DNA from 2 places in the Bacillus sp. XB1 genome. Region 2 is predicted to be linked to the other one. Evidence: a T-box and tRNA genes for the amino acid it is inferred to sense, from the RefSeq annotation. Region 2 holds a T-box; the other holds one or more tRNA genes.
What was found. A T-box is a leader RNA that pairs with one kind of tRNA and senses whether it is charged. The one in region 2 lies ahead of ACK1U5_RS17285 (valine--tRNA ligase), so its partner is inferred to be a tRNA-Val.
Positions count from the first base shown of each region.

Region 1: it has a tRNA-Val gene. The T-box ahead of ACK1U5_RS17285 (valine--tRNA ligase) is inferred to sense a tRNA for this amino acid. The anticodon was not compared.

Region 1 covers NZ_JBNRIL010000001.1:2,364,254-2,380,705, reverse strand. The annotation lists gene ACK1U5_RS12205 (PadR family transcriptional regulator) at 1-88, opposite strand, end outside; gene ACK1U5_RS12200 (hypothetical protein) at 736-864, shown strand; gene ACK1U5_RS12195 (hypothetical protein) at 1,567-1,704, shown strand; gene ACK1U5_RS12190 (hypothetical protein) at 2,229-2,369, shown strand; gene ACK1U5_RS12185 (hypothetical protein) at 3,036-4,268, shown strand; gene ACK1U5_RS12180 (hypothetical protein) at 4,261-5,010, shown strand; gene ACK1U5_RS12175 (aminotransferase class III-fold pyridoxal phosphate-dependent enzyme) at 5,000-6,235, shown strand; gene ACK1U5_RS12170 (M50 family metallopeptidase) at 6,232-7,161, shown strand; gene ACK1U5_RS12165 (SDR family oxidoreductase) at 7,158-7,874, shown strand; gene ACK1U5_RS12160 (ABC transporter ATP-binding protein) at 7,907-8,806, shown strand; gene ACK1U5_RS12155 (ABC transporter permease) at 8,799-10,040, shown strand; tRNA gene ACK1U5_RS12150 (tRNA-Val) at 10,354-10,426, opposite strand; gene ACK1U5_RS12145 (hypothetical protein) at 10,697-11,161, opposite strand; gene ACK1U5_RS12140 (hypothetical protein) at 11,751-11,972, opposite strand; gene ACK1U5_RS12135 (hypothetical protein) at 12,380-12,607, shown strand; gene ACK1U5_RS12130 (D-alanyl-D-alanine carboxypeptidase family protein) at 12,759-14,045, shown strand; gene sipW (signal peptidase I SipW) at 14,236-14,805, shown strand; gene ACK1U5_RS12120 (CalY family protein) at 14,866-15,453, shown strand; gene ACK1U5_RS12115 (DUF4047 domain-containing protein) at 15,573-16,322, shown strand.
Region 2 covers NZ_JBNRIL010000002.1:378,136-394,587, forward strand. The annotation lists gene hemC (hydroxymethylbilane synthase) at 1-239, shown strand, start outside; gene hemD (uroporphyrinogen-III synthase) at 242-994, shown strand; gene hemB (porphobilinogen synthase) at 1,015-2,004, shown strand; gene hemL (glutamate-1-semialdehyde 2,1-aminomutase) at 2,004-3,293, shown strand; gene spoVID (stage VI sporulation protein D) at 3,373-4,389, shown strand; gene ysxE (spore coat protein YsxE) at 4,456-5,481, shown strand; T-box leader at 5,736-5,967, shown strand; gene ACK1U5_RS17285 (valine--tRNA ligase) at 6,005-8,650, shown strand; gene ACK1U5_RS17290 (bifunctional folylpolyglutamate synthase/dihydrofolate synthase) at 8,744-10,045, shown strand; gene ACK1U5_RS17295 (hypothetical protein) at 10,211-11,161, shown strand; gene ACK1U5_RS17300 (Maf family protein) at 11,394-11,969, shown strand; gene radC (DNA repair protein RadC) at 12,016-12,693, shown strand; gene mreB (cell shape-determining protein MreB) at 12,851-13,870, shown strand; gene mreC (rod shape-determining protein MreC) at 13,912-14,763, shown strand; gene mreD (rod shape-determining protein MreD) at 14,778-15,323, shown strand; gene minC (septum site-determining protein MinC) at 15,359-16,045, shown strand; gene minD (septum site-determining protein MinD) at 16,048-16,452, shown strand, end outside.

The sequences.
Region 1 (16,452 bases), on a different contig from region 2:
CATAACCATGTATAGGTTTTAGTAATGACAGTAAAATATAGTATTGTGGTTCTGTTAATGGGATGTATTGTTCTACTGCGGTCTTCATTATTACCACCTCCGATATATCGTATATCGATATCTTAAGCCGTTTTTTCAATAAATGCAATCAAGGAAATGGACTTAGATATGTATAGGGAGAAAGTAGAATAGAAGTGTACAATATGTGTAATCAATTTATGAAAAATTGGATTTTTTTTGAAATATGCAGTATTGCATATTTATACTTCGTAATCTTATGGTATCCTGAAATTGTTAGATATGGTATATATTTTATTTTCCTCAATGCCAGTTGAAACGTAGTAAATAATAGTCATATCTAACATCGCTTATTCTGTTTATTTATATAGTATGTATAAGTGATTTTAAAAATAATTGAGTAGACATAATGAAAGGAGATGAAAACATAATGTTAAATTTAAAATTCATGGAAATCGAAAATGAAGAATTAAACTGTGGTTGGTGTATGGCAGGTGGCGCGGTTTTAGGTGGCGGCGCAGCAGTTGGAATTGGTATTCTTTTAACTTAATAAAAGGGGTTTCGTCATATGAAACAGTTATTCTATACAGAAGTTGAATTAGAAGAATTGAACTCAGCAACTAGTTGGGCTCAATCGGTAGCTATGGGCGGCGTTGGAATTTACGTCATTTTAACTTGATAATATAAAAAATATCATTGTTTTAGAAGGTGAAAAGCATGAAAACACTAACTTTTAAAGAAGTACAGTTAGAAGAACTAAACTCAGTACCGTGGAATGTGAAAATTGCGGTAGCGGGTGGCGTCGGTGTAGCATCAGGTGTTGCAGCAGTACTTATTATTACTTGATTTTTGTACAAATAAGCTATTTGTATGAAAAAAAGGAGGTGACAACATGAAAACATTATCTTTTAAAGAGGTTGAATTAGAAGATTTAAACGTATGGGACATGATTGGTTACGGTCTTGGCGCAGGTGCACTAGCAGGTGGAGCAATCCTTGTACTTACATGATTTTAGCTAATAAAATTAGTTTTTTGAAAATGTAATAAGGAGGTGAAAAACATGAAAACATTATCTTTTAAAGAGGTTAAATTAGAAGATTTAAACGTATGGGACATGATTGGTTACGGTCTTGGCGCAGGTGCATTAGCAGGCGGGGCAATCCTTGTACTTACATGATTTTAGCTGTGGAGAATTGTATTTTGAAAATGTAATAAAGAGGTGAAAAAAATGAATACATTATACTTCAAAGAAGTTGAATTAGAAGAAGTAAACTCTTATACAGATGCTGCTGGATTTGCGATTGGATTTGGTATTGGAGTAGGTCTAGTATTAACTTGATCTAAAATAATATTAACGTAAATAATTTAAAAAGGAGGTAAAAAAATGAATACATTATACTTCAAAGAAGTTGAGTTAGAAGAAGTAAACTCTTATACAGATGCTGCTGGATTTGCGATTGGATTTGGTATTGGAGTAGGTCTTGTACTAACTTGATCTAAAATAATGGTGGTAATAAACTAAAAAATTCAAGGAAGGAGGCGAAAAAGATGAAAACATTATTCTTTAAAGAAGTTGCATTAGAAGAATTAAATTCACATGGTACAGATTTCTGGACCGGAGCAGGTATTGGAGCAGCTGTAGTTGGTGCTGGAGCTGCAGTAGCTGGTGCACTAATTGTGACATGATGAATGTTGAGTGTTTAACATCAATTTTGATATTGTAGCTTTCAATTACATGATATTTTTTGTATATTAAGTTATTAAACGAATATGCAACATTGCATATTCGTTTTTCTTCATTTCATGTTATTCTCAAATAGTTATATATGGTATTTAATGGTACCCCGTATTTCTAAGACATAAAAGTTATTAAAACCATCTATAATTTCATTTATTCAGTATTTTTATATCTATATATATAACTATGATTTTTTAGTTGATACCTCTGAAAACTTTATGAAGGGAGATGAAAATAAAATGTTAAATTTAAAATTCTTAGAAATTGAAAATGAAGAATTAAACTGTGGCTGGTGTATGGCAGGTGGCGCGGTTGTAGGTGGCGGCGCAGCAGTTGGGATTGGTTTGATTTTAACTTAATAAGATAGTGAACGATTAATGCTGTAAAGTTAGGCACTACATCATTGATCATACTTACTTGACTATAAATATGATTAAACTTTTTGGAAGATTAAAACAAGGAGGCGGAAAATATGAAAACATTATTCTTTAAAGAAGTTGCATTAGAAGAATTAAATTCACATGGTACAGATTTCTGGACTGGAGTAGGTATTGGTACAGGCGTAGTTGGTGCTGGAGCTGCAGTAGCTGGTGTACTAATTGCTGTGACGTGATGGATATGAATAAAAATCTACTTTTTATTATAATCCCAGTAGTAATAGTGTTTGGTTTAATTGTTCTTGTTAATAGTAGTAATTTATATATGAACATTGCTTTAGCAACTACAATAACGCTAGCTTCTGGCATTTTAGTGGGCAGAGTACTACAATTACGAAAAAATTAAATAGTAACACACTATAACATAAAATCTTCCAAATATTCACTGTGTAATCACTGGTTTAAAGTGCCTGTTTCGTTACTTTAACAAAATTCACATGATTTCACCTGTAAGAATTTTTATATTCAAAACGAGAGGTGAAGAGTATGAAGAAATTGCACTTTAAAGAGGTTGAAGTAGCAGAGTTAAATTCATTCTGGACTGGCGCTGCTGTTGGAGCTTTAATTTCTGGTGGTGGAGTAATTTTACTTACATGATCTCAGCCGTAAAAATAGAATTTTCTTAATGAAAAACGTGAGGTTAAAACATGAACAAACTACACTTTAAAGAAGTTGAATTAGAAGAATTAAATTCAAAAACTGACATCATTTACTGGGCTACAGGAGCAGTTCTTGTTGCGGGTCAAGTAATAATAATAACTTGATTTCTGTAGTTAAATATTGATGATTTATAAAATAATAATTTTCAGAGGTATCAACTAGAAAACCAGGGGGACGAACTAATGATTGGAATTTCGTGCATAATTGAAGAAAACGGTTTATTTAAAAATATCAATGAAGGTAACGCAAAAGAGCTATTTTCTGCTGAAGCCAAAGATATACACTTTGATAAATTTGATTTTGAAAATAACACTTTTATTGATTTTGTTGACTATCTAGACTTTCAAGAATACCAAAAGTATATATTTTTCGTTGGTGGGAGCTTGCAAAGAATATATAAATTAGTTCAATTTTTAGAAACTGAGTTAGAAGAAACAGATTTTTGTATAGTCGATGATAATTTAGAAGTAAAACATGGGGATTTTGAATTAATAGACATGTTACAGCCGTTAAAAGGTATGTTCCAACTAGAGAAAGAAAAGGCTAAGTTGTCTCACATGCAATATTTAAGAAATGGGTTAATGACATTATTTTCAGGCGTATATCCAGCTGTTATTAATAAAAGAACGCTAAAACATCTCTATGTAGAAAATTGTAATGTCATTCAGAATATCGAACCAGATGTGTATTATAACATGGCTGTAAACAGTTCAATTTTTATTGATCAATCTAGTGAAGAAATTGAACTAAATAGCAATGACTTGAAAGACATACCAAACATTATATTATTAAATAATTCTGTTCCGAGTTTTCAAAAAGAAGATTTGACGTCATTAGATGTAGAAGAGTTAGAAGAATTAATAAGCAAGTTTAAAAATTCAGGGGTTATTGATAACAAAGAAAGTAAAAAAGCGATTTTTGATTATGCGACTATGACAAAGACTAGTACAAATAATAGATTGTTTGTCTATTCTGACGGGATTTTCAATGATTACTTGAAAGAATATATAATTTCAAAAAACATTAAGCTAAATTACTTTGATATTGTTTCAAAATATCAAAATAATGAAGAACAAGATAAAGTAGAGGCGATGATTAAGAACATCATTCCGATGATGTATAATTTGGCAGCATCATTTAAAGGTGGGGCAACTACTTTTACTACGCCTTATACAAAGAACAAACTGGACCTAGTAGTAGATTCAATCGTTGAATTCAAATTAATTGGAATTCAAAATAATAGAGGTTGTTTTGTTTATAATATCCGCACTAATAAAGTTTTTGAAACGGATGAAACTTTCCTTGAAATTTTAGAAGCCGATCTTAAAAATAACCAAAGCTACCTAAAAGATCGTTTCAAAGATCAATATGATGCAATTATGAATGAATATAAGGGGTTGGTGGAACATGCATAGTAAGTATATATTTGGCCCCTTTTTACGAAAAGTTAAAAGAGGAAACGTGGAAATTTCGGATGATATTTATTCAGATACCGACTTTGCTGATTTTTATAACCGCTCGATAAATGAAAAATTTGAAATAAATGATTTAGATTTCTATAGAGAGAAAATCAATAATGATGATGTAGTACTAGAAATAGGATCAGGTAATGGTCGGGTATTTAATGTTCTATCTAGAGAAGGTGTCAATATTTACGGGATTGAACCACAATTGGAAATGATTAAATATATCGACACTAGTTACAGGGATAAGATTTTCAATATTGGTATAGAGGACCTGGATACGATTAAAGGTATTAAATTCACAAAAATTATTATACCAGCCACGACTGTTTCTTTATTTTCAGAAGAACAATTTAAAAGTTTTTTAATTAAAACAAAAGATTTATTGGATATTCATGGCTCCATCATTTTTGATTTCCTTAAACCTTCGTGTATAAAAGAAAATTGTGATAAAGTTTTAAATTTTAAAACAGATGATAGTGTGTTTTTTGTAAGTAATGCCATTATAGAAAATAAATATGTTTTAAATATATTTATGGAAGGCAATGGTGTTAAAAAAGTGGGATATTCAGTGAAAAATCTACACACTATTGAATATTTTGAGAAAGTCTCTGAAGAGTTACATTATAAATTAAATATATTATATAGCGGAGAAAATATATATTTCTTGGAGTTGGAAAATTGTGAAGAATAATACCTATGTTGTTCCAATGGGGGATATTACGCAATCCCCTTTTTATAATATGATAATCGAAGAAGCTAAAGATAGTTTTTTACTAGATACAAATGGAAAAAAATATTTAGATCTTAGAAGCGGTTTATGGAATGTTTCATTGGGATACAAGGAAGAGTTATACCAAAGAATTTCATCTCAATTTAATGAGTATTTACAAAAATCATTAACTTTTTTAGATATCCATGCATACAATCATCCTTTGTATAATGATTATAGTAATGCCTTGCTACAGTTTATTAATGAAAAAGATTCTGCGTATACTAAAGTTTTTTTTACAAATAGCGGTTCGGAAGGAACAGAGTTAGCAACAAAGGTTGTAAGACATTTAAACAACAAAGATAAAAAAATTATTACGTATGATAAAAGTTATCATGGTACCTTTTTTGCAGGGGTATCAGCTAGTGGATTAGATGAGAAAATTACGGAAGATTATCAACCAAAACTAGATGGATTCTTAAGTGTAAAAACTCCTCAAAATCGTGATGATGAAGATCATGTGTTGAATTTTATAGAGGAAAATCATCAAAATATATCTGCTTTTTTATTTGAACCTATTATTGGTTCAGGCGGAGTGTATATTTTTAATAAAGAATTTATTAAAAAACTACACAGCACATTAAAAAAATTCAACATACTACTAATTTTTGATGAGGTGGCAACAGGTTTTTATAGAACGGGCAATCGCTTTTTCTTTAAAGAATTAGGGGTGACGCCAGATATTTTAATTTTGAGTAAATCGATTAACAATGGAATTCTCCCATTTGGAGCAGTCGTAATTTCAAAAGAAATTGAAGACGCTCTCAAAGGTAAGCATATCGAGCATTTCTCTACTCAAAACGGAAATCTGCTAGGGGTACTATCAGCAAAGATTACATTAGAATACATTTTAGAAAATGAGACAAGTATTATTAGCAATGTTCGAGAAATCGAAAATATAGTAACAAATACGCTTAAGATGAAAAATATTGGTTACACGGGTGTCGGGGGGATGTATTCGATCCCTGTGAATGATCCAATTAAAACTATGGAAATAGTTAACGGATTAAAAGAACTCGGTATTTTAGTCTATCATTACATGGATAATGATGAAGGTAATGGCATTACACTATTTCCTACCCTTTTAATAGATACGAAGGCATTTTCAAAAGCTATGAAAATAATTGCAAAGAGGGTATTAGTTTGAAAGAAGTAAATAACTTAAATGTTTGCAATGTAAATCTTGAATACCACATAGACGACTATGTTTATATATATAACCCAAAGAATGAGAGAATGATACAAGCAGATCAGAATACACTAGAGTATCTTAGGAGCTATAATACTGAAACTAGCGAAAAAGTAGAAGGTTTAGAAAGATTTTTGCATGGCAAAAAAAAATACAATCTATTAAATTTTAAATTGCTAAAATTAAGTATAAGTACAAAGGGATTTGAAAGGTTATATAAAATCGAAAATATTAAGATTTTTAAGTACTTGTTCGTATGTTTACTTTTATTTTTTGCAATTACATTTCCTGTTGTAGTGAAAAAGGGTTATACGATCTTCAATAGTGGTGCAATGAACTTTAATGTATACCATTTGATATACATATATGTAGCACAGTTATTTATCGTTTCGTTCCATGAATTTTCGCATTATTATACTTACAGGAAATATATTAGATCTGATAAAATGCGTTTTGGAATAATAATTCGATATTTCTTTTTATTATTATTCTTTACAAATGTTAACTATATGAGGACGCTCGATAAGAGGAAAAAAATAGCAATCATGTTATCAGGTGTTATGGGACAAATGATCTTAGGAAGTCTATTGGCAATCATGTATCTTTTGTCAAGTTCTGACGTGATATTATACATATATATTACTAATTGTATAATTATATTTACTAATATGATGCCATTTTTAAAGTTAGATGGTTATTGGATTATAAATCAAATGATAGGTTCAGAAGATTATATGAATAGTTTCAAACAATTTATATTCAAACGACAAAAGATAAAATCTTCTGAGTTACTACTCGGACTAGTAAATTGTATTCTCATAGCCACAGTTATTTTAAGTGGTGTTTATTGGGTATTCGATGTTGTAAGGAGAGGAATAATTTGAGTGGTAATATACTGATACTAGGCGCAGATGGATATATTGGTAAAGACTTACAAACGGTAATAGATGATGCAAAAAATATATACTGTATCGATAAAACGTATAAAGAAAAAGTAATGAAAGATACCAATAAAGTCTATTTCAATTTAGATATTAGCCAAGAAGAAGATACTAGATTTTTATCTGATTACTTAGAAGAGAACAATGTAACAATAGATGGTGTTATCAACCTAATCGGGGTTAATACTTTATCTAATTTTTATAATGTGACAAATGAAGCGTGGGATAAAACATTTGATATAAACATTAAGAGTTTTGTATTTTTACTCAAGTCCATCTATAGCTCACTTTCACACCGCGTTTCAATTGTAAGTGTAGCTTCACAAAATGGTATAGTGGCACATGAGGATAGAATTGCTTATGGTACTTCAAAAGCAGCGCTAATTCACTTAACAAAAAATTTAAGCATTGATTTTTTGAAAGATCAACAGAGAGATATTAAGGTGAATTGTGTGTCGCCGTCCTATATTATCAACGATAATAACGAAAGTTATTTGAAGTCCTTTGAAGGAAATAAGTTATTGAAAAAAATTCCATATAGAAAATTTGTTGAAATTTCAGATGTAACAAATGTCATTTTATTTTTAATGTCTGATAAAAGCGATGCCATTAGAGGGCAAAATATTGTGGTTGACTATGGATATACAATTGTATAAATAAATCATCTTGGGAATTAAGGGTGTGGATAATGAGTTTACTAATTAAAGATTTAACAAAGAAATTTGACGAGCATGTTGCAGTGAATAATTTGAATATCGAGATACCAAAAGGTGAAATATTTGGATTCTTGGGCGGGAATGGAGCAGGTAAAACGACTACATTTCGAATGATACTTGGACTTTTATCGAAATCAAGTGGGACCATTTCATGGAATGGTAAACCTATAAATTATGGTGTTACAGATAAAATTGGGTATTTACCAGAAGAACGTGGTCTTTATGCGAAAATGACTGTCAAAGAACAAGTTAACTTTTTTGCAAAACTAAAGAACATGAAAAGTAAAGATGCAGAAAAAGAACTTCACTATTGGCTGGAGCGTTTTAATATTACTGAGCATCTGAACAAAAAGGTAGGAGAACTTTCTAAAGGCAATCAGCAAAAAATCCAGCTGATAACAGCGATTATACATAAGCCTGAACTCTTAATTTTAGATGAACCATTTAGTGGTTTAGACCCAGTAAATGTTGAAATGTTAAAAGACGCTGTTCTTGATATGCAAAAACAAGGGTCGTCAATTCTTTTTAGTTCACATCGTATGGAACATGTGGAAGAGTTATGCCAACACATTTGTATTATGCACAAAGGTGTACCTGTTGTTCAGGGTGACATTGCCAAAATTAAAAGTGATTTTGGTAAAAAGAACGTTGTAATCGTTGGCGATCATGACTTTGACCATTTGAAAGAAATAAAAGGTGTAGAAAGTATGAAGAAACGTAAAAATGCAGTTACTCTTAAAATTTCATATGAAGAAGTGTCACATGTTTTATTTAAAGAGATAACAAAATTAGGGTATGTTAAAAAGTTTGCAGTAGAAGAGCCTACATTAAATGATATCTTTATTGCGAAAGTAGGTGCACAAAATGAGTAGTTTCTGGACAATTTTTTTACAAAACTATAAATCTAAAGTGAAATCAAAATCATATTTTGCTATTACAATAATAGTTTCTATGTTAATTATAGGATTGATGAATTTTGACAAGATTTATAACTTGTTTGCAGGTAACGAGGACGATCAAGTTGTTGTTGTTACAGAAAAAGAAGAATTATATTCAACCATTCATCAAGTGTTTAAAAATGTCGATAGTAAGATACAAGTTAAACGTAGCACGGATAAACAAAAAGCAGAATCAGGTGTTAAAAATGGTGATTATACATATGCAATCGTTGTAGAGGAATTGAATAATAAACAATTAAAGGCTACGTATATAACTGAGACGGATGTAAATCAGCAAGATGTTAGCAAGGTTCAAACGATTTTATCTCAAATACAATCTTCTAACTTCGCCCAGCAATTGAATCTATCGCAAGATGAATTAAAGGTGTTAACAACGCCAGTAGAAATTCATACCAAAACGGTTTCAGATAAGGTTAAAGATGGAGAACATACTGAGGGTGTAGGGATTTTAATTAATGTCTTTATCATGCTAAATTATCTAATGATATTAATGTATGCTGCACAATTAGCAACAGATGTTGCAACAGAGAAATCTTCTCGTGTTATGGAGTTAGTTGTTTCAAGTATTTCGCCTACCAAACATTTATATGCGAAGCTATTCTCAACATTATTGGCTGGTATTACGCAAATCATAATTTGGGGCTTGGTCGCAACTGTTGGATATAAAACAGCAATTAATGATTCGAAAAATGATATTTTAAATAGTATTGATTTAAATTCTGTTGCTCCAACTCTAGTGTTTTATGGGATTCTATTCTTCACATTAGGATTCTTATTATATGGCTCATTATCTTGTCTATTTGGCTCTATCATTACGCGTATAGAGGAATCTTCTCAAGCTGTTATGCCGCTGATGTTTATGTTACTTGCTGCTTTGTATATAGCAATTTATGGAATGTCAAACCCAAGCAGCATGGTTGTTACCATTACTAGTTATGTACCTTTCTTCACTCCTATTGTTATGCTTGTACGAATTGGATTCCTCAATATCCCAGTATGGGAGATTGCGCTTGCATTAGCAATTCTAATTGCAACAATATGTATGATGATTGGTTTAACGAGTCGTGTTTACCGCGGTGGCGTATTAATATATGGTAAAGGTGCATTTAGTAATATCAAAAAGGCAATCAAATTAGGGCAAAAATAGGATTCGTCTATTCATTTCTAAACTTAAATTTACAAAGATCTGCATAGTTAAACTGTGTAGATCTTTTTTGTTGAGAAATTTATATAAATAAATATAAAAATTGCTGTATTAGGCTATTTTTCAAAGAGAATTTTAAAAAGCTCCCAAAAGAGAGTAAAGAATCGAGTTCTAGCGAACAACGTAGAGCGATAATTAATATAATTTATGTCTTTCTCCAAAATGGAGAAAAGAAGTAGGGAAAAATTTAGTTTTAATAATAATCATTTATTTGCTACATAAAGAAAACCCCTTGACTATCAAGGGGTTTTTCATATGACCCCGGAGAGGCTCGAACTCACGACCTCCACCCTGTCAAGGTGGCGCTCTCCCTGCTGAGCTACGGGATCCCAACTATAAATGTTACCATCAGCAATGTATTTTCATTTCATTCGTGTAATCGGAGAATTTGTACAATTTGTTGAGTATTGTAACATTTGATGTATTCCTATAATAGCAACAAACTTTAATGGTGTAAAGGTGTAATTTTCTGAATATTCATATTCTAATTTTTGTATAAAAAAATAAGCCCCGAAGAGCTTATTTTAATAATAATATCAACGCAATTATCAATGATATTTTCAAAAATACAATCATAAATAATGGAGCTTGTTCATAAGCTATCGTCCTGTAACTGTCATTCCTGCTGTGTAAATTGTATCAATAGAACCGTCAGCGCCTTTTATTTCGACTTTATAACGATATGTTCCATCCTCATAAATGTCATCGCCATATCCTGTGAAAGTTGCAATTTCATCATTGCTTCCAGCTGGGACCCATTGATTTTGCCAACGGAAGTTGGTTTCAAATTCTCCCCATCTATCGCCATATTTCTTTTCAAGGCTGACATTGTAATGAATTTCTTCAGCTCGGTCATTTGTAATTCTTGCAATTACGCTGTTACCAAAAGTAACTTGTGTAGAGTGTACCTGAACTGTAACACCGTTCACCGTTTCACCAGGACCACAAATGTAATGACAACCATCCCATTCGTCAGCATGTGCTTTTGGTGTTTCAATGTTCATAACCGTTAAACCGCCTAAAGCTAATGCGCCAGTTAATAATACTTTACCAAATGTTTTCACTTGAAATTCCCCCTAAGTATATTCTCAATTCGTTCGATAGATATCACATTAATCTAATGGAACGTTTTTTCCTTAAGTGTATTCGCTATGAATCTTTCATCTTGTAGTAATCTAATCACTACATAAAATTTCATAGTTTTGATTCCATATATGTATCATGATTTACATAGAACAAATCTGTTAATACGCTTTGGTTATTTACTTATTTCACTACTTCTTATTACCTTTTATTGGTAAAACATTGGTTTTATTATATAACATTATTATCTATTTACAAGAGAAAATAATACTGTATGCAAAAATGCATAATAAAAAACACTGCTTGTATTCTAGATTACAGATTAAATGGAGTGTGGGGTTTCAATTAATATTTGAGTGGAACTTAATGCTAATTTTTTATGCTTAACAGTATGCATATATCATCGTTTATTAAAGTCATAATTGATAAACCTTGTTCAGGGGACGCTCTTCCTGCTGAGCTACAGAATCTTCAAAAGGGAAAGTATAAGCGATTATGCTAGTAATGTATGAAGGAATAATGATGAGAAGCGAATTTAGTAGAAAGTAGTCTTTGGATGTAGTGGTTATATTATTTACGATACCAATCCAAAGGACCTTCAGCACTCAAATCAACAAGAAAAGGGAGTAAGAAATGTAAAGGTAAGCTTATAAGTTCTGGCATAGCGTTCACCGTTTTCTTTGATAGATATGGTCTCATAAAACAATACGTACAATCCTTTTCAAATGTCACGAGTATTGCCCATACATCTTTTATTGTCCACTTCGTTTTACAATACGTACAACGCGTCATGAGGTTCCTCCTCATTTTAAGTTTTCTTCTAGTATACTCCATTCCATTGTAAGAAAGTCATTTGTATTTGGTGTGGTAAAATGTAAGTTGTTTTATTTTTATGTGAATCTATTCAGTCATTTATGAACAATTACATATCATTTGATATTTTTGCAGAATGATAGATTTTCAGTTTCAATATACCAATTGGCCAATATATCCTTTTTACAATTTACTGAAAATCATGTATAACAGAGATACATGATTATTTTATCTCGCTATTTGCGGGCAGTAAGATCCCTTACCTCGAAATTCAGCAAAAGTAAAGAAGTTAGGTTCGGGTCGGAATGCCCGTAAAAGTCCGATTCGTGAGGGTTGATGAAAGTTTCACTTTATAAATATTCAGAAGTAGAGGGAGAAAAGTTGTAATGGTAAGAAAAACGTTCAAGATGCGCGTGTCTAAAAATAGAACGATTTCGATTAATGGATCGATTCTTGATGTGGATGTTACACATGATGAATTTTTACAAGAGTTTGTTGAGTGGGTTGATTCTAAAGGTTGGTCGTTTATGGGAATAACAGATGAGATTACGCCCGAGGAAGCTAGTCAAAAGTTAATAGATTCGTTGATTGATGAGAAGGATAAGAAAGAGTAATTCCTTCTTATTTTTATTGTATATTTATGTTCTTTATCGTAAAAGTATGATATAGTAAAAAATAGTGAAAATTCTTCCAATATAATACAAATTACATATGATTGGTAGATTTATTATTTTGTTAAGGAGTAAATGGAAAAGGGAGAGTCATATGGTAAATTTTAAGAAAATTTTGGTTTTTATTACAGTTATTTGTTCGTTTTTTTTGACGCCCATAACATTGCGTGCTGAGACGAATATTGGAGTAAATCCAGAACAAGTTGCACCACCACCTGCGGAAGGACCGAATGTTTTTAGTCAGTTTGCAACGACAATTGATGCAAAAACAGGAGATGTTTTGTATGACAAAAACGCATATCACCGCGCATTTCCTGCTAGTACGACGAAGGTGTTAACAGCGATTTTACTCATGGAGCATACAAAGCCAGAGGATCAATTTACATTTTCACAATTAGCATTAGATCAAGAGAAGAGTAATTATCAAATTGAGTTTCAACCTGGAGAGACAATTAATAGAAATACTGCGCTTATGATTTTAATGGTGCTGAGTGCGAATGATGTGTCGTATGCGATTGCGGAGCGGATTGGCGGGAGTGTTGAGAATTTCGCTAATATGATGAATGAGAAAGCGAAGCAATTAGGGGCGAAAGATAGCCACTTTGTAACACCGAATGGATTGCATGATCCGAACCATTATACGACGCCGTATGATATGGCTATGATTACGAAGGGTGTGCAAAAGTATCCTGAAATTTTACAAGCGATGAATACGAAAAGAACGACAGTTACGACGTCTAGGCAGACGGTGTCTATTTTTAATAAATCTAATTTTTTTGAAAATCCATATAGCATTGGCGGTAAGACAGGGTTTACGAATGAAGCACGTAATACACTTGTTTTATTAAATGAGAAAGATGGAAATCGTATTATAAGCGTAGTAATGGCTTCTCAAAGACCTGAAATTTATGAAGATTTGAAGCAGATGGCGGAATATTCTTTCGGTCAATTTACGAAGCAAATGGTGCTTGATAAACATAATTGGCATCAAAAAACAACATATTTAAATAAAGATGTTAATTCTGAGTTGGAACAAAGTGCGGAGCTTATGCTTAAGAAAGATGAAGGGAAAAATGTGAAAACTATTTTCCGGGCGGCTTCATTAGATAAAGAATCTTTATATCATAAAGGAATACATCGTGGTGAGGTAGTTGGTGCAGTTGATATTACGAAAAATAATCAAACAATTGCGACGGTAAATGTTCTTTCAACAGAAGATGTCACTTTTACGATGCCTAAAAAAGATACAACTATGCCTGAAGTAAAAGACTCAAATGTGAAAGTAATAAGTGTTGGGATAGGTGCGATTATATTATTTGGAGCAATTTTATATGTAGTGTTGCGCCGAAATACAAAAGGAATGAAATCAGAAGGTAAATAAATTACTAATAAAAAGACTGTGTAAAATTTTGGCACAGTCTTTTTTCTATATTTTAAATAACTAATAATTGTAAATTTTCTTATTGCAATAACTTAAAGTTCGTTATATCATTTACTTGTGTTCTTGTTAAAGAACAAAGTGGATATTGCATACTTCAAATAATATAAAACAACGGAGAGGGAGAGAGACGATGAAATTAATATGGAAGATAATTAGCAACGCGATCTCATTTGTTTTATTTGCATTGATGGTTTTTTTAGCTTTTGTAGTTATTTCTTCAAAAGCAAGCGGTGGTGATCCGACAGTGATGGGATATCAATTTAAGAGCGTTCTTTCAGGATCAATGGAGCCGACGTTTTTAACAGGATCAATCATTGCAATAGAACCAAACAAAGATGGTTCTAAATATCAAAAAGGTGATGTTATTACCTTTAAAGAGAAAGATCAAAAAATTATCACTCACCGTATTATCGGTGTGAAAGATACAAATGGAAAAGTAATGTATGAAACAAAAGGGGATAACAACAACGGACCAGATTTAGAGCCAGTACTTGCAGAAAATGTAGTTGGAAAGTATGCAGATATTACAGTTCCGTATGTTGGTTATTTACTGAATTATGCGAATTCAAAAGCGGGAGCAGCATTGCTTCTTATTATTCCAGGAGTCTTTTTACTTGGGTATTCCGCGATTTCTATTTTTGGTGCTATTCGTAGCATTGACGGAGAAAAGAAAGATAAAAAAGTAGAACAATCCGTCTAGTTCGTTTGGTTATACTTTCCGTTTAGGAAGTTAACAAATATATATTAAGGGGATATGGACATGACTTTAAAGAAAAAATTAGGAATGGGTATTACATCAGCAGTATTAGGAGCAGCTTTAGTTGGTGGAGGAACATTTGCATTTTTCAGTGATAAAGAAGTGTCAAATAATACATTTGCGGCTGGAACACTGGATTTAGCATTAAATCCATCAACAGTTGTTAACGTATCGAATTTAAAACCTGGGGATACAATTGAAAAAGAATTTAAACTAGAAAATAAAGGCTCTTTAAATATTAAAAAGGTTCTACTGAAAACAGATTATAATGTAGAAGATGTAAAGAAAGACAATAAAGATGATTTTGGTAAACATATTAAAGTAACATTCTTAAAAAATGTAGATAAGCATGAGACAATTGTGAAACAAACTACTTTAGATAAATTAAAAGGTGACACACTTACAGCTGTAGATAATGATTTATCGGCTTGGTTCTGGGATGAAAAAGGTATTTCAGCAGGTAAATCTGATAAATTCAAAGTGAAATTTGAGTTCGTTGATAATGGAAAAGATCAAAATCAATTCCAAGGCGATAAGTTACAATTAAATTGGACGTTTGATGCACAACAAACAGCAGGTGAAGAAAGATAATAAGAAAAAGGGCTATCACATGGATAGCCCTTTTTCTATTTTTCTAGTATTTGTCTATCAATTTTAATAGTTCTTTACTATAATATAGATAATGTTCTGTATAAAGAACGTAATGTTCGATGGGGGAGATTAAGATGCTGAAAAGACCGCGTAATTTTAAAAAGATGCTTATATTGCCGTGTATGTGTTCTATTACGTTTTATTTAGGATCTCAAATTATGACGCATACAGAAGCGGCGTTCATTCATGAAACGAAAGTAGAAGCGACGCTTTCTACAGCAATTATATTTCCGAAAACAGTTAATACGTTAAAAGAGCAATCTGAGAAACATAAACAGTTTATTGAGCGTGAGTATGGAACGATGAAGGGAAAATCGAAAGCAACTTCTATTGAAGAAATAAAACAGGCGATTTCTGTATGGCAACAAGGGCGTGAGAAAATTGTTGCTGAGAAGGAAGCCCTGCAAAATGTATATACTGAAATAGAAGCTCCTTACAATCAAATACAAGAAGAATTAAAGGTAAATAAAGATGAGTCGATGCAGCAAGTGTCCATATATGTAAATGAAGGCTTCCACAGTATCAAAGAGAAGCGTGACTATATTGAGAAAGAAATTAGCTTGAAAGCTATTGATGAGCAAATTCAGGCTCTTCAGCAACAATTAAACGTTGCAATTGAAGCAGAAGAACAGAAGAAAGCCGAAGAACAGAAGAAAGTAGAAGAACAGAAGAAAGCCGAAGAACAGAAGAAAGTAGAAGAACAGAAGAAAGCCGAAGAACAGAAGAAAGTAGAAGAACAGAAGAAAGCCGAAGAACAGAAGAAAGTAGAAGAACAGAAGAAAGTAGAAGAGCAAAAGAAAGCGGAGTAACTGCTTTAGTGAAACAGCCGGAAAACAAGAATGTGGTGTAAGAGAGAGTGAACGAATAAGCAAGAATAGTAATATTTATACGAGTGTGAGGGAACGTTAGCCCTCACCTCTTTGTTTTTCTTTTTTCTTA
Region 2 (16,452 bases):
GAGTATTTCTTCATAAACTTGAAGGTGGATGCCAAGTTCCAATTGCTGGATATGCAACCCTTACAGAGAACGATGCAATCGAATTAACAGCTCTTGTTGGCTCTATGGATGGCTCTGTTTTATTAAAAGAGACAGTAGTGGGTACTAATCCTGAGGAAGTAGGATTAGAGGCCGCGGACCGTTTAATTAAGCAAGGCGCCCAAGAACTCATTCTTGCTGCAAATAAGGAGCAACAATAAATATGAACGCTCTCGCTGGAAAAACGGTATTGATTACACGTGCCCAGCATCAAGCGAAACAAATGAGTGTAGCAGTGAAAGAAAAGAGCGGAATTCCATTGGAAATTCCGCTTTTGCGTATGGAAGGTATGTCTCATAGGCAAATTCAACATATTGAAGAGCAGCTACATTCATACGACTGGGTTATTTTTACGAGCAGAAATGGTGTAGCTTTTTTTCTAGATAGTTTAAAAAAGAAACTACCACTAACCATTAAAATCGCTGCGGTAGGTGTGAAAACAAAATTAGAGTTAGAAAAAAGGGGCTATCAAGTTCATTTTGTTCCGACTTCATTTGTTGCAGAAGCATTTGCAGAAGAGTTTCTAAAAGAATTAAGTGGAAATGAACGTATTTTATTTCCGAAAGGGAATTTAGCAAGAGAGGTAATTCCGGTTGCACTTCGGGAAATTGGTGTTTCTCTAGATGAGCTAACCGTATACGGTACGAAAGTGAATATAGAAAAAAAGCAAGAGCTTATAGCGGCATTGAAGTTAGGGAAAGTAGACATTATTACATTTACGAGCCCTTCAACTGTTACTAGTTTTGTTCGTTTACTTGAGGGTACAAACTGGAGAGAATGGACAAAAAAATGTACAATTGCTTGTATAGGACCTATTACGGAAAAAGAGGCAAGTCTTTATTTTCCGTCTGTTATTGTGCCGAAAGAGTACACTGTAGAAGCATTACTACAATGTGTTTGTGAATCTATAAAATGAAAGAATGGGGATAGAAATCTATGAACTCTTTACAATTTAATCGTCATCGTCGTTTAAGACAAAGCGGGGGCATGCGTGCGCTTGTGCGTGAAACGTTTTTACATACGGAAGATTTTATTTACCCTATTTTTGTATTAGAAGGTGAAAATGTTCGTAATGAAGTTCCTTCTATGCCAGGCGTATATCAAATGTCTTTAGATTTATTGCAAGCTGAAATGCAAGAAGTTGTTGATTTAGGTATTCGTTCTGTTATTGTATTTGGTTTACCTGCTGAAAAGGATGAAGTTGGATCATCAGCATATTGTGATCATGGAATTGTACAACGTGCTATTCAGCAAATTAAAGGTGATTTCCCTGAACTAGTAGTAGTTGCAGACACATGTTTATGTCAATTTACAAGCCATGGTCATTGCGGTGTAATTGAAGATGGTATTATTTTAAATGACGAGTCTCTTGCAGTTCTTGCGAAAACAGCTGTAAGTCAAGCGAAAGCAGGAGCGGACATTATTGCGCCATCAAACATGATGGATGGCTTCGTAACAGCAATTCGCCATGCATTAGACGAAAATGGTTTTGGACACGTGCCAGTTATGTCGTACGCTGTGAAATATTCATCAGCATTTTATGGACCATTCCGTGATGCTGCGCACGGTGCACCGCAATTTGGTGACCGTAAAACATATCAAATGGATCCGGCAAACCGTATGGAAGCATTCCGTGAAGCAGAATCGGATGTAATGGAAGGTGCAGATTTCTTAATCGTAAAACCAGCTCTTTCTTACTTAGATATCGTTCGTGATGTGAAAAATAACTTTAATTTACCAGTTGTCGCTTATAATGTAAGTGGTGAATATTCGATGATTAAAGCGGCAGCGCAAAATGGTTGGATTAATGAAAAAGAAGTTGTTCTTGAAAAATTAATTAGTATGAAACGTGCAGGAGCAGATTTAATTATTACGTATCATGCAAAAGATGCAGCAAGATGGTTACAAGAAGGAGGCGCTAAATAATGAAAAAGTTTGATAAGTCAATTGCAGCGTTTGAAGAGGCGCAAGACTTAATGCCTGGTGGCGTAAATAGCCCGGTTCGTGCCTTTAAGTCTGTTGGGATGAATCCGTTGTTTATGGAGCGTGGAAAAGGCTCTAAAGTATATGATATCGATGGGAATGAATATATCGACTACGTATTATCATGGGGTCCTTTAATTCATGGTCATGCAAATGATCGTGTTGTAGAAGCGTTAAAATCTGTTGCTGAAAGAGGTACAAGCTTCGGTGCACCAACAGAAATTGAAAATAAATTAGCAAAACTTGTTATTGAGCGCGTGCCATCAATTGAGATTGTGCGTATGGTTAACTCTGGAACGGAAGCAACAATGAGTGCACTACGTTTAGCTCGTGGTTATACAGGTCGTAATAAAATCTTGAAATTTATCGGTTGTTACCACGGTCATGGTGATTCGCTATTAATTAAAGCTGGTTCTGGTGTGGCGACTTTAGGTTTACCAGATAGTCCTGGTGTACCAGAAGGTGTAGCGAAAAATACGATTACAGTAGCTTATAACGATTTAGAAAGCGTAAAATACGCGTTTGAACAATTCGGTGATGATATTGCTTGTGTAATTGTAGAACCAGTAGCAGGAAATATGGGGGTTGTTCCTCCACAGCCTGGATTTTTAGAAGGTCTTCGTGAAGTAACAGAACAAAACGGTGCATTGCTTATTTTTGATGAAGTAATGACAGGGTTCCGAGTAGCTTATAATTGTGGCCAAGGTTATTATGGCGTAACGCCTGATTTAACATGCTTAGGTAAAGTAATCGGTGGTGGTTTACCAGTAGGAGCATACGGTGGTAAAGCGGAAATTATGCGCCAAGTTGCGCCAAGCGGACCGATTTACCAAGCTGGTACTTTATCAGGTAACCCACTTGCAATGGCGGCAGGTTATGAAACGTTAGTACAGTTAACGCCAGAATCATATGTAGAATTTGAGCGTAAAGCTGAAATGTTAGAAGCTGGATTACGTAAAGCAGCTGAAAAACATGGCATTCCTCACCATATTAACCGTGCAGGCTCTATGATTGGTATTTTCTTTACAGATGAACCCGTTATTAATTACGATGCAGCAAAATCTTCAAACTTAGAATTCTTTGCGGCTTACTATCGTGAAATGGTAGAACAAGGTGTATTCTTACCGCCATCTCAATTCGAAGGTTTATTCTTATCGACAGCACATAGTGATGCAGATATTGAAGCGACGATTGCAGCAGCTGAAATTGCAATGTCAAAATTAAAAGCGTAATGTATTAGAGAAAATCGCTCTCCGTAAGGGGAGCGATTTTTTTTATTCATAAAGTAAGCTTTCCGCACATAAATCTGTAATGACATATAGTTTGGGAGGGGGAAAAGAAGTGGCTGCAGATCATTCATTACGATTTTCATTAAAAGAATCTGTGTGGTTCCAAAAAGGACAGGAAGTCGAAGAACTTTTGTCAATTTCGTTAGATCCAGACGTTGAGATAGAAGAGCTTGATCATGAAGTAATCGTGAGAGGACAATTAGATTTAACGGGAGAGTATGTTGCACGAAAAGATGATTCGGCGTATTCATTAAGAGAACTATCGCCAGCAAAGTCAATTGATTATGTAGAAACAAGAGAAGATGGGGTTAATGAACTTGTTCATTCCTTTCCACTTGAAATATCAATTCCGAGAAATCGAGTGAAAGTAATTGAAGAGCTATATGTATCAATCGAGGAATTTGATTATGAATTAAAGGAAAATGGTTGCTTACAATTATTAGCGGATATATCTATTACAGGTTTGTGTGATGAAGAGAGAAGCGAGGATGAAGTTGAAGAGGAAGAGGAAGAAACGGTGTATGCTGAGTTAGAAGAAGATTCAGCGCAAGAGGATGAAAATAGACCGGCGCCGCATGTAGAAGAACCAGCATATAAGGAATCAGATGAGTGGGAAGATTACGCATTTGAACCGTTCCAATTAGAGGAAAGAAAAGAGCAGGAATTAGAAGAAGAGAAAATAGAAGAACATGAATTTGTGGAACGTGAAGAGGAGCAAGAAACAACGCCACAATTTGAACTGTTCGGACGAAAAGATTTCAAGAAAGAAAAAGCGAAAAAGCAGGAAGAACAAGAAGAAGAGTACTCACAGCGAGATGAAAATGCGCTTTATTTAACAAAACTATTTACGAAAGAACCGGAAGAAGAATTTACAAAGTTAAGAATGTATTTCGTGCAAGAAGGGGATACAATTGAATCTATTGCAGACCGTTATGAAACGTCTGTACAAAATTTACACCGTGTCAATCAAACAGAAGATATATTTTTAAATACGGGGCAAATTATTTATATTCCCGTTTCAAGGGTAAAGACGAAATAAGGAAGTGAGTGTTTTCACTCACTTCCTTTCTTAGAGGCTATGTTTTGAATAGAAAGGGTTATTCGTATGGATATTGAGTTGCGAAATCACTATGAACCTATTGTGAGGCAATATAGATTGGATACGCAGCATATGGAAGAGCACGGAAATGTAATGAAAATTTATACGAATCAAGGTCCATATGCACTCAAGAAAATAGAAGGCAGAAAGTTAGAGCGGAATAACTTTCTGCATCATATTCAATATTTGAAGGAGAAAGGTTTTTCAAATTATGTACCTATATATCATGCGACGGATGGAAGTTATATTTTAAGTGACGGGACGTATAATTATTATTTAATGCCTTGGTTAGAACGTGCAGAAGGAAACGGTGAGGACAATGATCAATACCATAAAATGTTTCAGACACTTGGAACGTTGCATCAAAAAACTGTGAAGGAAGAAACGTATACGGAAGAAGATTTAGAAAAACATTATACAAGTATATCCGATCGTTGGGAAAATGATGGTGAGATGTTAGAAGAGTTTCTCGTAGAATCTGAATCAAAATGGTATATGTCCCCGTTTGAATTGCAATATTGTACGTACTATCATCATGTAATGAGAGCGCGTGAATTTGCAACGAAGCAATTAAATGAGTGGAACGATGCGATGAAAGAAAAAGAGAAAACGCGTATTACTTTTGTGCATGGTAATGTGTCACTTAATCATTTTTTATTTGACTATGAGCGGAATGGCTATTTTATTAGTTTAGAAAAATCGAAGTTTGCAACGCCTGTGCAAGATATAGTAGGTTTTTATTCACGTTCTTTAAACACATATCCAATCGCAAGAAGTGATCGGTTTGAATGGTTTCAAATGTATCAAAAAAATTTCCCTTTTACGAAAGAAGAGCAACTACTTATGTTTGCGTATATGACGTATCCATCGCAATTTATTCGGCAAATCCAGTCTTATAAGAAAAGAAGAGATAATCGCAACGAGGAAAATGAACTGCGCGGAGTAAAGAGTTTGCAACAATCGCATTGGCTCGTTAGCAATATAGAATATTTCCTGTCGCAATTACAAGCTGCCCAGCAAGGGAACGGATAAAGTAAAGGCATTCTCCGCTGATGATTAGCCTTCACCAATTGGGCGTTTACGGGCAGCAGGGCTCCCATCTAACTTCTTTGCTTCAGCTGAGTTTTGAGGTGGAGGTCTTACTGCCCGCAAATAGCGGGGGAAAGAAGATAAGTAGAGGATTCTACTTATCTTCTTTTTTTTGCACGAAAAGCTGTAGTTTTAAATTTATCTTGACGAATAAGGTTTCGTTTTTTACACTATTGTATATAATAATTAACAATCATATAAATGCCTTGAAGGGGAAGAGTATAACATGAAACGTCTTCAGAGAGGAGAATCATTAGCTGAGAGATTCTCTAGATAGTTATGTTAGAAGGTAGCCCTGGAGCATCTTTTCTGAACGGAATAGTTCTTATTAGGAAAAGACGGATTTGTCCGTTATCAAATTAAGAGTATAAGCAAATTATGAATTTGTTTGTAAATAAAGGTGGTACCGCGATGTCCCTCGTCCTTTTTGGATGAGGGACATTTTTTATTTTAAGGAGGGAAAATAATGTCAAACACGGAAAAGAATTTACCAACTAAATATGATCATATGTCCGTTGAAGAAGGCCTTTATCAATGGTGGCTTGAAGGCAAATATTTTGAAGCAACAGGAGACGAGAAGAAACAACCGTATACAATTGTAATTCCACCTCCGAACGTAACTGGTAAGTTACACCTAGGTCATGCTTGGGATACAACTCTTCAAGATATTTTAACTCGTACGAAGCGTATGCAAGGATACGATGTACTATGGCTTCCAGGAATGGACCATGCTGGTATCGCAACACAAGCGAAAGTAGAAGGAAAACTTCGTGAAGAAGGTATTTCACGTTACGATCTTGGCCGTGAAAAATTCCTTGAAAAAGCTTGGGAGTGGAAAGAAGAGTACGCTTCTCACATTCGTCAACAATGGGGGAAAGTTGGTTTAGGACTAGACTATTCTCGTGAACGCTTCACATTAGACAAAGGTTTATCAGATGCGGTTAATAAAGTATTCGTTCAATTATACGAAAAAGGCTTAATTTACCGTGGTGAATATATCATCAACTGGGATCCAGCAACACGTACAGCTCTTTCTGATATTGAAGTAATTCATAAAGAAGTTCAAGGTGCATTCTATCATATGAACTATCCGTTAACAGATGGTTCTGGTCACATTCGTCTTGCGACAACTCGTCCAGAAACGATGCTTGGTGATACAGCAGTAGCAGTTCATCCAGAAGACGATCGTTACAAACATTTAATCGGAAAAACAGTTACACTTCCAATCGTAGGCCGTGAGATTCCGATTATTGCTGATGAGTACGTAGAAAAAGATTTCGGAACGGGCGTTGTAAAAATTACACCAGCTCATGACCCGAATGACTTTGAAGTAGGTAACCGTCATGACTTACCACGCATATTAGTAATGAACGAAGATGGAACAATGAACGAAAAAGCTGGTAAGTATAACGGTATGGATCGTTTCGAATGCCGTAAAGAATTAGTAAAAGACTTACAAGAAGCTGGCGTATTAGTAGAAGTCGAGCCACATATGCATTCAGTAGGTCATAGTGAGCGTAGCGGTGCAGTTGTTGAGCCTTATTTATCAACACAGTGGTTCGTAAAAATGGCTCCACTTGCTGAAAAAGCAGTAGCGCTTCAACAAAAAGAAGAAGAAAAAGTAACGTTCGTACCAGAGCGTTTTGAAAACACATATTTACGTTGGATGGAAAATATTCATGACTGGTGTATTTCTCGTCAATTATGGTGGGGACACCGTATTCCAGCTTGGTACCATAAAGAAACTGGTGAAGTATACGTAGGTACAGAAGCACCAGCAGATATTGAAAACTGGAATCAAGATAACGACGTACTTGATACATGGTTCAGTTCAGCGTTATGGCCATTCTCAACACTTGGTTGGCCAAATGAAGATTCAGCAGATTTCAAACGTTACTATTCAACAGATGCACTAGTAACGGGTTATGATATCATCTTCTTCTGGGTATCTCGTATGATTTTCCAAGGTTTAGAGTTTACAGGAGAGCGTCCATTTAAAGATGTATTAATTCACGGTTTAGTTCGTGACGAGCAAGGTCGTAAGATGAGTAAATCTCTTGGTAACGGTATTGACCCAATGGATGTTATCGAGAAGTACGGTGCAGATGCAATGCGTTTCTTCTTATCAACAGGAAGTGCACCAGGTCAAGATTTACGTTTCAGCATGGAAAAAGTAGAATCTACTTGGAACTTCATTAATAAAATTTGGAACGCATCACGTTTCGTATTAATGAACATGGATGATATGAAGTATGAAGAAATCGATTTAACTGGTGAAAAATCAGTAGCAGATAAGTGGATCTTAACGCGCTTAAACGAAACAATCGAAAGCGTAACACGTAACATGGATAAATATGAGTTCGGTGAAGCTGGTCGTTCATTATACAACTTCATTTGGGACGATTTCTGTGATTGGTATATTGAAATGGCGAAACTTCCACTATACGGTGAAGATGAAGCAGCTAAGAAAACAACTCGTTCTATTTTAGCTTACGTATTAGATCAAACAATGCGTCTATTACACCCATTCATGCCATTCGTAACAGAGAAAATTTGGCAACATTTACCGCATGAAGGCGAGTCTATTACAGTAGCTGCGTGGCCAACAGTTCGCGAAGATTTACAAGATACGGAAGCTGCGGCAGAAATGCACCTTCTAGTTGATATCATTCGCTCTGTTCGTAACATCCGTGCAGAAGTAAATACGCCAATGAGCAAAAAAGTTCAAATGCAAATTAAAGCAAAAGATGAGGCTGTACTTGCTCAACTTACGAAAAACAGCTCTTACATTGAGCGTTTCTGTAACCCAAGCGAATTAACAATTCAAACGGACTTACAAGCGCCAGAAAAAGCAATGACTGCAATCGTATCAGGTGCAGAGTTATTCTTACCGTTAGCTGATCTTATCAATCTTGATGAAGAGAGAGCTCGTCTTGAGAAAGAACTTGAGAAGTTCGATAAAGAAGTAGAACGTGTACAGAAGAAACTTTCTAACCAAGGTTTCGTAGCGAAAGCTCCTGCAGCGGTTATTGAAGGAGAGCGTGCGAAAGAGCAAGATTACCTAGAAAAACGCGAAGCAGTTCGTCAACGTCTAGCAGATCTTGAAAAGTAAAAATGTTTTTAGAGACTCACTATATTGGTGAGTCTCTTTTCTTTGCGTATAATAGAACTATGAAAGTTGTCTTTTGAAAGGGGAAAAACATACGTGATACATACATACGAAGAAGCGATAGGGTGGATCCATAGCCGATTGAAATTTGGAATTAAGCCAGGATTAGAAAGAATGAGATGGATGTTAGAAGAACTTGGAAATCCAGAGCGTCATATAAAATGTGTTCATCTTGCTGGTACAAATGGAAAAGGTTCAACGTTAACATATATGCGTTACATGTTAGAAGGCGCGAAATATAAGGTAGGAACGTTTACCTCTCCTTACATCGAATCATTTAATGAACGCATTAGTGTGAATGGAACACCAATTGCAGACGAAGAGATTACTGAACTTGTAAAGATGGTAAAACCAGTCGTGGAAAAACTAGATGAAACGGATTTAGGGGAAGCGACAGAGTTTGAAATTATTACTGTTATGGCGATTTGCTATTTCGGTAAAGTCAATTTCTGTGATGTTGTTTTATTTGAAACAGGGCTTGGTGGACGTTTTGACTCTACCAATGTCATACACCCTGTTCTCACGATTATTACGAATATCGGTCACGATCATATGCATATTTTAGGAAATACACTAGGGGAAATTGCATATGAAAAGGCAGGGATTATTAAGTCTGGCGTGCCGGTAATTACTGGTGTACAAGATGAAGAAGCTTTGCAAGTCATTCAAAATGTTGCAAAGGAAAATCATGCAAACTTATACGAACTTAGCAAGCATTTTACAGCGTTACATAAACAGTCTAATGAAGATGGGGAACAGTTTGATTTTACTTGTCCTTTTTCCGCATTTGAAGATTTGCAAATCTCAATGAAAGGCATTCATCAAGTAGGAAATGCAGCGTTAGCACTTATGGCAGTAATGTATGTAAAAACATATTTATCATTTTTAATTGAGGAAGAGGAAATAAGAACGGGATTACTGGAAGCATATTGGATTGGGCGCTTTGAAAAGCTACAAAGTAACCCGGATATTATTATAGATGGTGCTCATAATCCAGAAGGTATCGAAAGCCTTGTGAAAACAGTAGAAGCGCATTACAAAGATAAAAATGTAATAGTGTTATTTACTGCCCTTGGTGATAAACAATTACATAACATGGTAGGCCAATTAGAAACCATTGCAGATGAAATTATTTTTACAACATTCGCCTTTGATCGTGCTATTTCTGCTGACAAGCTTGCATCATATTCACAGAAAGAATCAAAATTAGTTTTTGAAAATTGGAAAGAGGCAATTGATACAAAAGTTGAAAAGATAGCAGAAAATGATGTTTTTATCATAACAGGTTCTCTTTATTTCATTTCTGAAGTACGAAAATATATTCGCGAGAAAAACTAGATAGTCTTTGCTATCTAGTTTTTTTGTTCTACAAATGAAGTCAAATGCATACATATAAGATAAATATATAGGGTTATTTGGCGAATTCCTCTGACAAATATCTCGTTTTTTTATGAAATGAATATGATATGATGCGGACAACGATAAGAGGTGAGGTGTGAGTGTATGGACAAGCAATCACGAACGATCTCAGTGAAAGTGAATGGAACAGAAGCGAAGTATGAGGAAAAAAAGAAAGATGAATTTGAATGGATGGTAGTAGAAAGTGAACGACCGAAAAATGTTGTTCCGTTTCAAAAAGCGAAATCAATGTCTGTGGAAAAATACCGAAAGAAGTGGAGTAATACATTAATTGTAATCGTTGCAACTGCAATCATTATCGGTACAGCTTTTGGAATGGGGATGCTTCATTTACTTACTGGACAAGGAACGACAGGAGGAAGTGAAGTGACAGCTTCAAGGCCGACTGGAAATGGAGAATCAAAGGTGGGTGGAACGGCAGAACAAACCCCAGCACCGAAAGAAGAAAAACAAAAAGCACAGGCAGGAACGTCATTGGATCCGATGAAATTATTTTTTGTTCAAGGGGGGCTTTATTCTTCTGAAGAAAAGGGACAGGCAGCTCTTGAAGAATGGAAAGGCAATGGGGGCATTGGTGCTTTGAGACCGAGCGGTGATAAGTATGCAATAGTTGTTGGTATTGCTAGCGATGAACAGTCTATAAATCAATTAATGACTAAGTATAAAAATGATGGTGTCTCCGTTTTAAAAAAGAGCTGGGATATAACAGATAAAGCATTGCTGAAAGATGATAAAGAAGTAGGGACATTTTTAACAAAAGTGCAGCCATTATACACTCATTTAGCAAAATATGCTTCTAGCGTACAAGTTGGTGGAAAAAGCAGCCAAAAAGATATAGAAGCAATTGAAAAAGAATGGAAAAAGGTTGAAAAAGAAGGGGAAAGTATGAAACGAGAAGAAGCAAAGAAACTGTATATGTATACGTCGGTAGCTGTACAAACAGTAAAAGATGGGAAGGTGGATAAGGAATCTTTGGCGAAATTAAATCAAGTTATTATTGATGGTTTACTCTCGTATGAAAAAATTGTTTCGTAGAAAGTGAAATGATAGGATAATAAAATGAGTAAGAAAGAAGTACATGTACTTCTTTCTTTTCTTTTGAATTTAGAGCAAAGTGCTTTCTCTATGACGGGAATATAATCGTATGCAATAAAGAAGTTTTATTTTAGTTAGAGAAATTAATATTTCTTTCATTTGTGGGCAAACTATTCCTTTGATACGATTAATATAAATTGTTCTGCTTCATGTGAGAAAGGAAGGAGAAAATATGAGAAAAATAATTTTAGCTTCAGGATCACCTCGGAGGAAGGAATTACTTGAGTTAGCTAGTGTGCCATTTGAAATCGTTGTAAGTGAAGTAGAGGAAACAATTGGTGCATATTCATCGCCTTCTGATATTGTAATGTCGCTTGCCTTGCAAAAAGCATCAGCGGTGGCAGAAAATAATAGTGATCACATTGTGTTAGGTGCAGATACAATTGTTACATATGAGTCGCGTATTCTTGGTAAGCCTTCTAATGAGGATGAGGCGAAAGAGATGTTACAATTACTATCAGGGAAAACACATGAAGTGTATACAGGTGTTGCGATTATAGCAAAAGAAAAAACGGTTACTTTTTATGAGCGTACAGAAGTTACATTTTGGGAGTTAACAGAAGAGGAAATTGATACATACGTCGCGTCGAAAGAACCTCTTGATAAAGCCGGTAGTTATGGGATTCAAGGTAAAGGATCTATTTTCGTTCAAAATATTCAAGGGGACTACTATAGTGTAGTTGGCTTACCGATCGCACGCCTCGTTCGGGAATTAAAACAATTTGATATTGATGTAACCCATGCGTAAAATTGCATGGGGTTTTCTTTGAGAGAACAAATAAAGGGGTGGAGAGATGAACGGTATTCGTGATGTTGTAAGAGAAGAACAGCCACGGGAGCGTTTATTGTTAGAAGGTGCTGGAAGTTTATCCAATCGAGAGCTTCTCGCAGTGTTACTCAGAACAGGTTCTAAAGAAGAAACAGTTTTAAAGTTGTCAGATAAAATTTTACACCAATTTGATGGCTTACGTATGTTGAAAGATGCAACATTAGAAGAGCTAATTAGTATACATGGTATTGGGATTTCAAAGGCATCGCAACTTATGGCAGCCTTTGAACTAGGCAGAAGAATGGTACGTTTAGAATATCAAAATAGATATAGTATTCGAAGTCCAGAAGATTGTGCGAAATACATGATGGAAGAAATGCGTTTTTTACAACAAGAGCATTTTGTTTGTTTATATTTAAATACAAAAAATCAAGTTATACATAGGCAAACGATCTTTATTGGAAGTTTAAACACGTCAATTGTACACCCGAGGGAAGTTTTTAAAGAAGCCTTCCGTCGTGCAGCAGCCTCTATCATATGTCTTCATAACCATCCCTCAGGAGATCCCACGCCGAGCCGTGAAGATATTGAAGTAACCAAACGCTTAGTAGAATGCGGCCAGATTATCGGAATTGAAGTGCTTGATCATATTATAATAGGTGACCATAAATTCGTGAGTTTAAAGGAAAAAGGTCATATTTAAGACTATGCTTTTTACTTATTTTGTTTTATAATGTGATTTATGAGTTTTTTGTAGAAATTTATCTACAAAAAGGATAAAGATATAAAAAACGTACTGTTTTTATAATATAAATTAAGAAAAAATGAGTCCGTGAAAACAAGAAAGGAAGATAAATAATATGTTTGGATTTGGTGGATTTACTCGCGATCTTGGAATAGACTTAGGAACTGCGAACACGCTTGTATATGTAAAAGGAAAAGGTGTAGTTTTACGTGAACCTTCAGTAGTGGCGTTACAAACTGATACGAAACAAATCGTTGCTGTAGGTAGCGACGCAAAACAAATGATTGGTCGTACACCAGGGAACGTTGTGGCACTTCGCCCGATGAAAGACGGTGTAATTGCTGATTACGAAACAACTGCAACAATGATGAAATATTACATTCAACAAGCTCAAAAATCAAACGGTTTCTTCTCACGTAAGCCGTATGTAATGGTATGTGTACCATCTGGTATTACAGCTGTAGAAAGACGTGCAGTAATCGATGCGACTCGTCAAGCGGGTGCTCGTGATGCTTATCCTATCGAAGAGCCATTTGCAGCAGCAATTGGTGCAAACTTACCTGTTTGGGAACCAACTGGTAGTATGGTTGTTGATATCGGTGGTGGTACAACAGAAGTTGCAATTATTTCTCTAGGTGGTATTGTAACAAGCCAGTCAGTCCGTGTTGCTGGTGATGATATGGACGATTCAATCATTCAGTACATTAAGAAAAGCTATAACTTAATGATCGGTGAAAGAACAGCTGAAGCATTAAAATTAGAAATTGGTTCTGCAGGCGAGCCCGAAGGTATCGAGCCTATGGAAATTCGCGGTCGTGATTTAGTAAGTGGTTTACCAAAAACAGTACTAATTCAGCCAGAAGAAATTGCAGATGCATTAAAAGATACAGTAGATGCGATTGTAGAATCAGTTAAAAATACGTTAGAAAAAACTCCACCTGAATTAGCGGCTGATATTATGGACCGCGGTATCGTATTAACAGGTGGCGGGGCATTACTACGTAATTTAGATAAAGTAATTAGTGAAGAAACGAAAATGCCAGTTCTTGTTGCAGAAGATCCATTAGATTGCGTAGCAATTGGAACAGGTAAAGCATTAGACAATATCGATCTTTTCAAAACTGCTGCTCGATAATATTGCAAAATAAAAATCAGTGAAATTAAGAGGGTGTGAACGTGCCACAGTTTTTCTTAAACAAAAGATTAATTGTTTTGTTGGTTAGTATTATTCTTCTCGTGGCATTGATTGGAATCTCATTGAAAGAACGGAACAGTTTAACATGGCCAGAGCAGTTTGTTAAAGATACTGTCGGTGTTGTAGAACGTGTATTCCAAAAGCCAGCGAAATACGTAGCTGGATTCTTCGAAAATGTAGAGGATGTAAAGCGCACGTATGAAGAGAATAAAGAATTAAAAGCAAAATTAGATAATTATGCAGGTCTATCAGGGAAAGTAAAACAATTAGAAGATGATAACAAGAAGCTACAAGAGCTAACTGGTAAAAAAGAGTTAAATAGCGGGTATACTGAAATTCCAGCTACTGTTGTTTCTCGTAATCCAGATAAATGGTACGATTTAATTGGAATTGATAAAGGGGCACAGCAAGGAATTAAAAAAGATATGGCTGTAGTAACTTCACAAGGGTTAGTTGGAAGAGTGAAAAGTGTATCTCAGTTTACATCATCAGTAGAATTACTAAGTTCTATGAGCCGAACAAATCGCGTTTCTGCCATTGTACAAGGGCAAGAGAAAATCTTTGGATTGATTGAAGGTTATGACAAAGAAAAGCAATTACTTCTTTTCACAAAGATTGGCTCTGATGCACCGGTAGAGAAAGATCAACTAGTTGTAACATCTGGACTGGGTGATATTTTCCCGAAAGGTCTTGTAATTGGAAAAATCGTTGAAGTTCAGCCGGATGCATATGGCTTAACAAAAACAGCTTATGTAAAACCTGCCGCTGATTTAAATGACGTAGAGCATATTACGGTTGCTAAACGTGCAACACCTTCAGCGCCATTAGAATAGGAGGAGAAGAAGAGATGATGAAGATATTAAAAAGAGCAGCTCTTCCTCTTTTGCTCCTTTTTGTGTTTCTATTTGAAAATATGTTTGCTACTGTTGTTCCAACGGATGTGTTTTGGAAAGACAGCATAGCAGCACCGCATTTCTTTATAATCGTATTATGTTTTATTACAGTGTATTATAGTCCGGTCCAAGGGATTTATTACGGACTATTATTTGGCTTCTTATTTGATACCGTATACACAGAACTTGTCGGGATATATATTTTTGCTTATCCGATTTTAGCTTATTTAGTATATAGTGTGATGAAAGTACTACAATTGAATTTATTTATTGTTGTTTCTATCATATTAGCTAGTGTTGTAGCACTAGAGTATTATGTGTATGGATTCTTAACTTTATTAGGACGTACTCATATGCCAGCGTATGTCTTTTTCACAGATCGTCTCCTTTCTACTTTATTGTTAAATGCTATTTTCTTATTGATAGTTTGTTTCCCACTGAGACGATATATAGTGCGTCTTTCAAAAGCGATGGAAGAAAAAGAAAAAAGGATTTTCTAATTTTATGTCGAATTGAATCGGTGGGGTGAACTTTAGTGGAAGAAAAAAAGCAACAAAATGTAACGATAAAAGGGACAAAAGATGGGATAACGCTTCATTTAGATGATTGTTGTTCATTCTCAGAATTATTGGTGGAATTAGACGAAAAACTTTCTACACATTACTACGATGGTGATGGACGCTCTCTAATTGAAGTGCATGTGAAAGTAGGAAATCGTTATTTAACAGAAGTCCAACAAGAAGAGATTCGTACGTTAATTCGTAATAAAAAGAATCTTGTTGTGGATTCAATTGAAAGTGATGTTATCACTAAAGCAGAAGCAATAGCTTGGAAAGAAGAAACAGAAATTGTCCCTATTTCCAAAATTGTTCGCTCTGGACAAGTTTTACATGTAAAAGGAAATTTGTTGTTAATTGGAGATGTTAATCCAGGCGGAACGGTTATCGCTGGGGGGAATATTTTTGTCGTAGGATCATTAAGAGGAATTGCACATGCTGGGTATTATGGGGATTCGGATGCTGTAATCGCTGCATCTGTTATGAACCCGATGCAACTTCGAATTAGTGATGTGGCAATGCGGGCTCCGGAAGAGAAAGAAGACGGAGCGGAGGCGGCAGAATGTGCGTATATTAATGAGAACAATCACATTGTTGTCGATCGCCTGCAACTTCTCACTCATCTTAGACCTAATTTAACAAAGTTAGAAAGGGGAATTGTATAGCTGTGGGAGAGGCAATAGTAATTACATCTGGAAAAGGCGGAGTAGGTAAAACTACTACATCTGCGAACATTGGTACGGCCCTAGCGTTATCTGGAAAGAAAGTGTGCTTAATTGACACAGATATCGGTCTTCGAAATTTAGACGTAGTAATGGGGCTGGAAAATCGTATTGTATTTGATCTTGTTGATGTCGTTGAAGGGCGTTGCCGTTTACCTCAGGCTCTTATTAAAGACAAACGTTTTGATGATCTTTATTTATTACCTGCAGCACAAACGAGTGATAAATCAGCGGTAACACCTGAACAAATGGATGAATTAATACAAGTATTACGTCAAGATTATGATTACATATTAATCGATTGTCCTGCGGGGATTGAGCAGGGATTTAAAAATGCGGTAGCTGGTGCG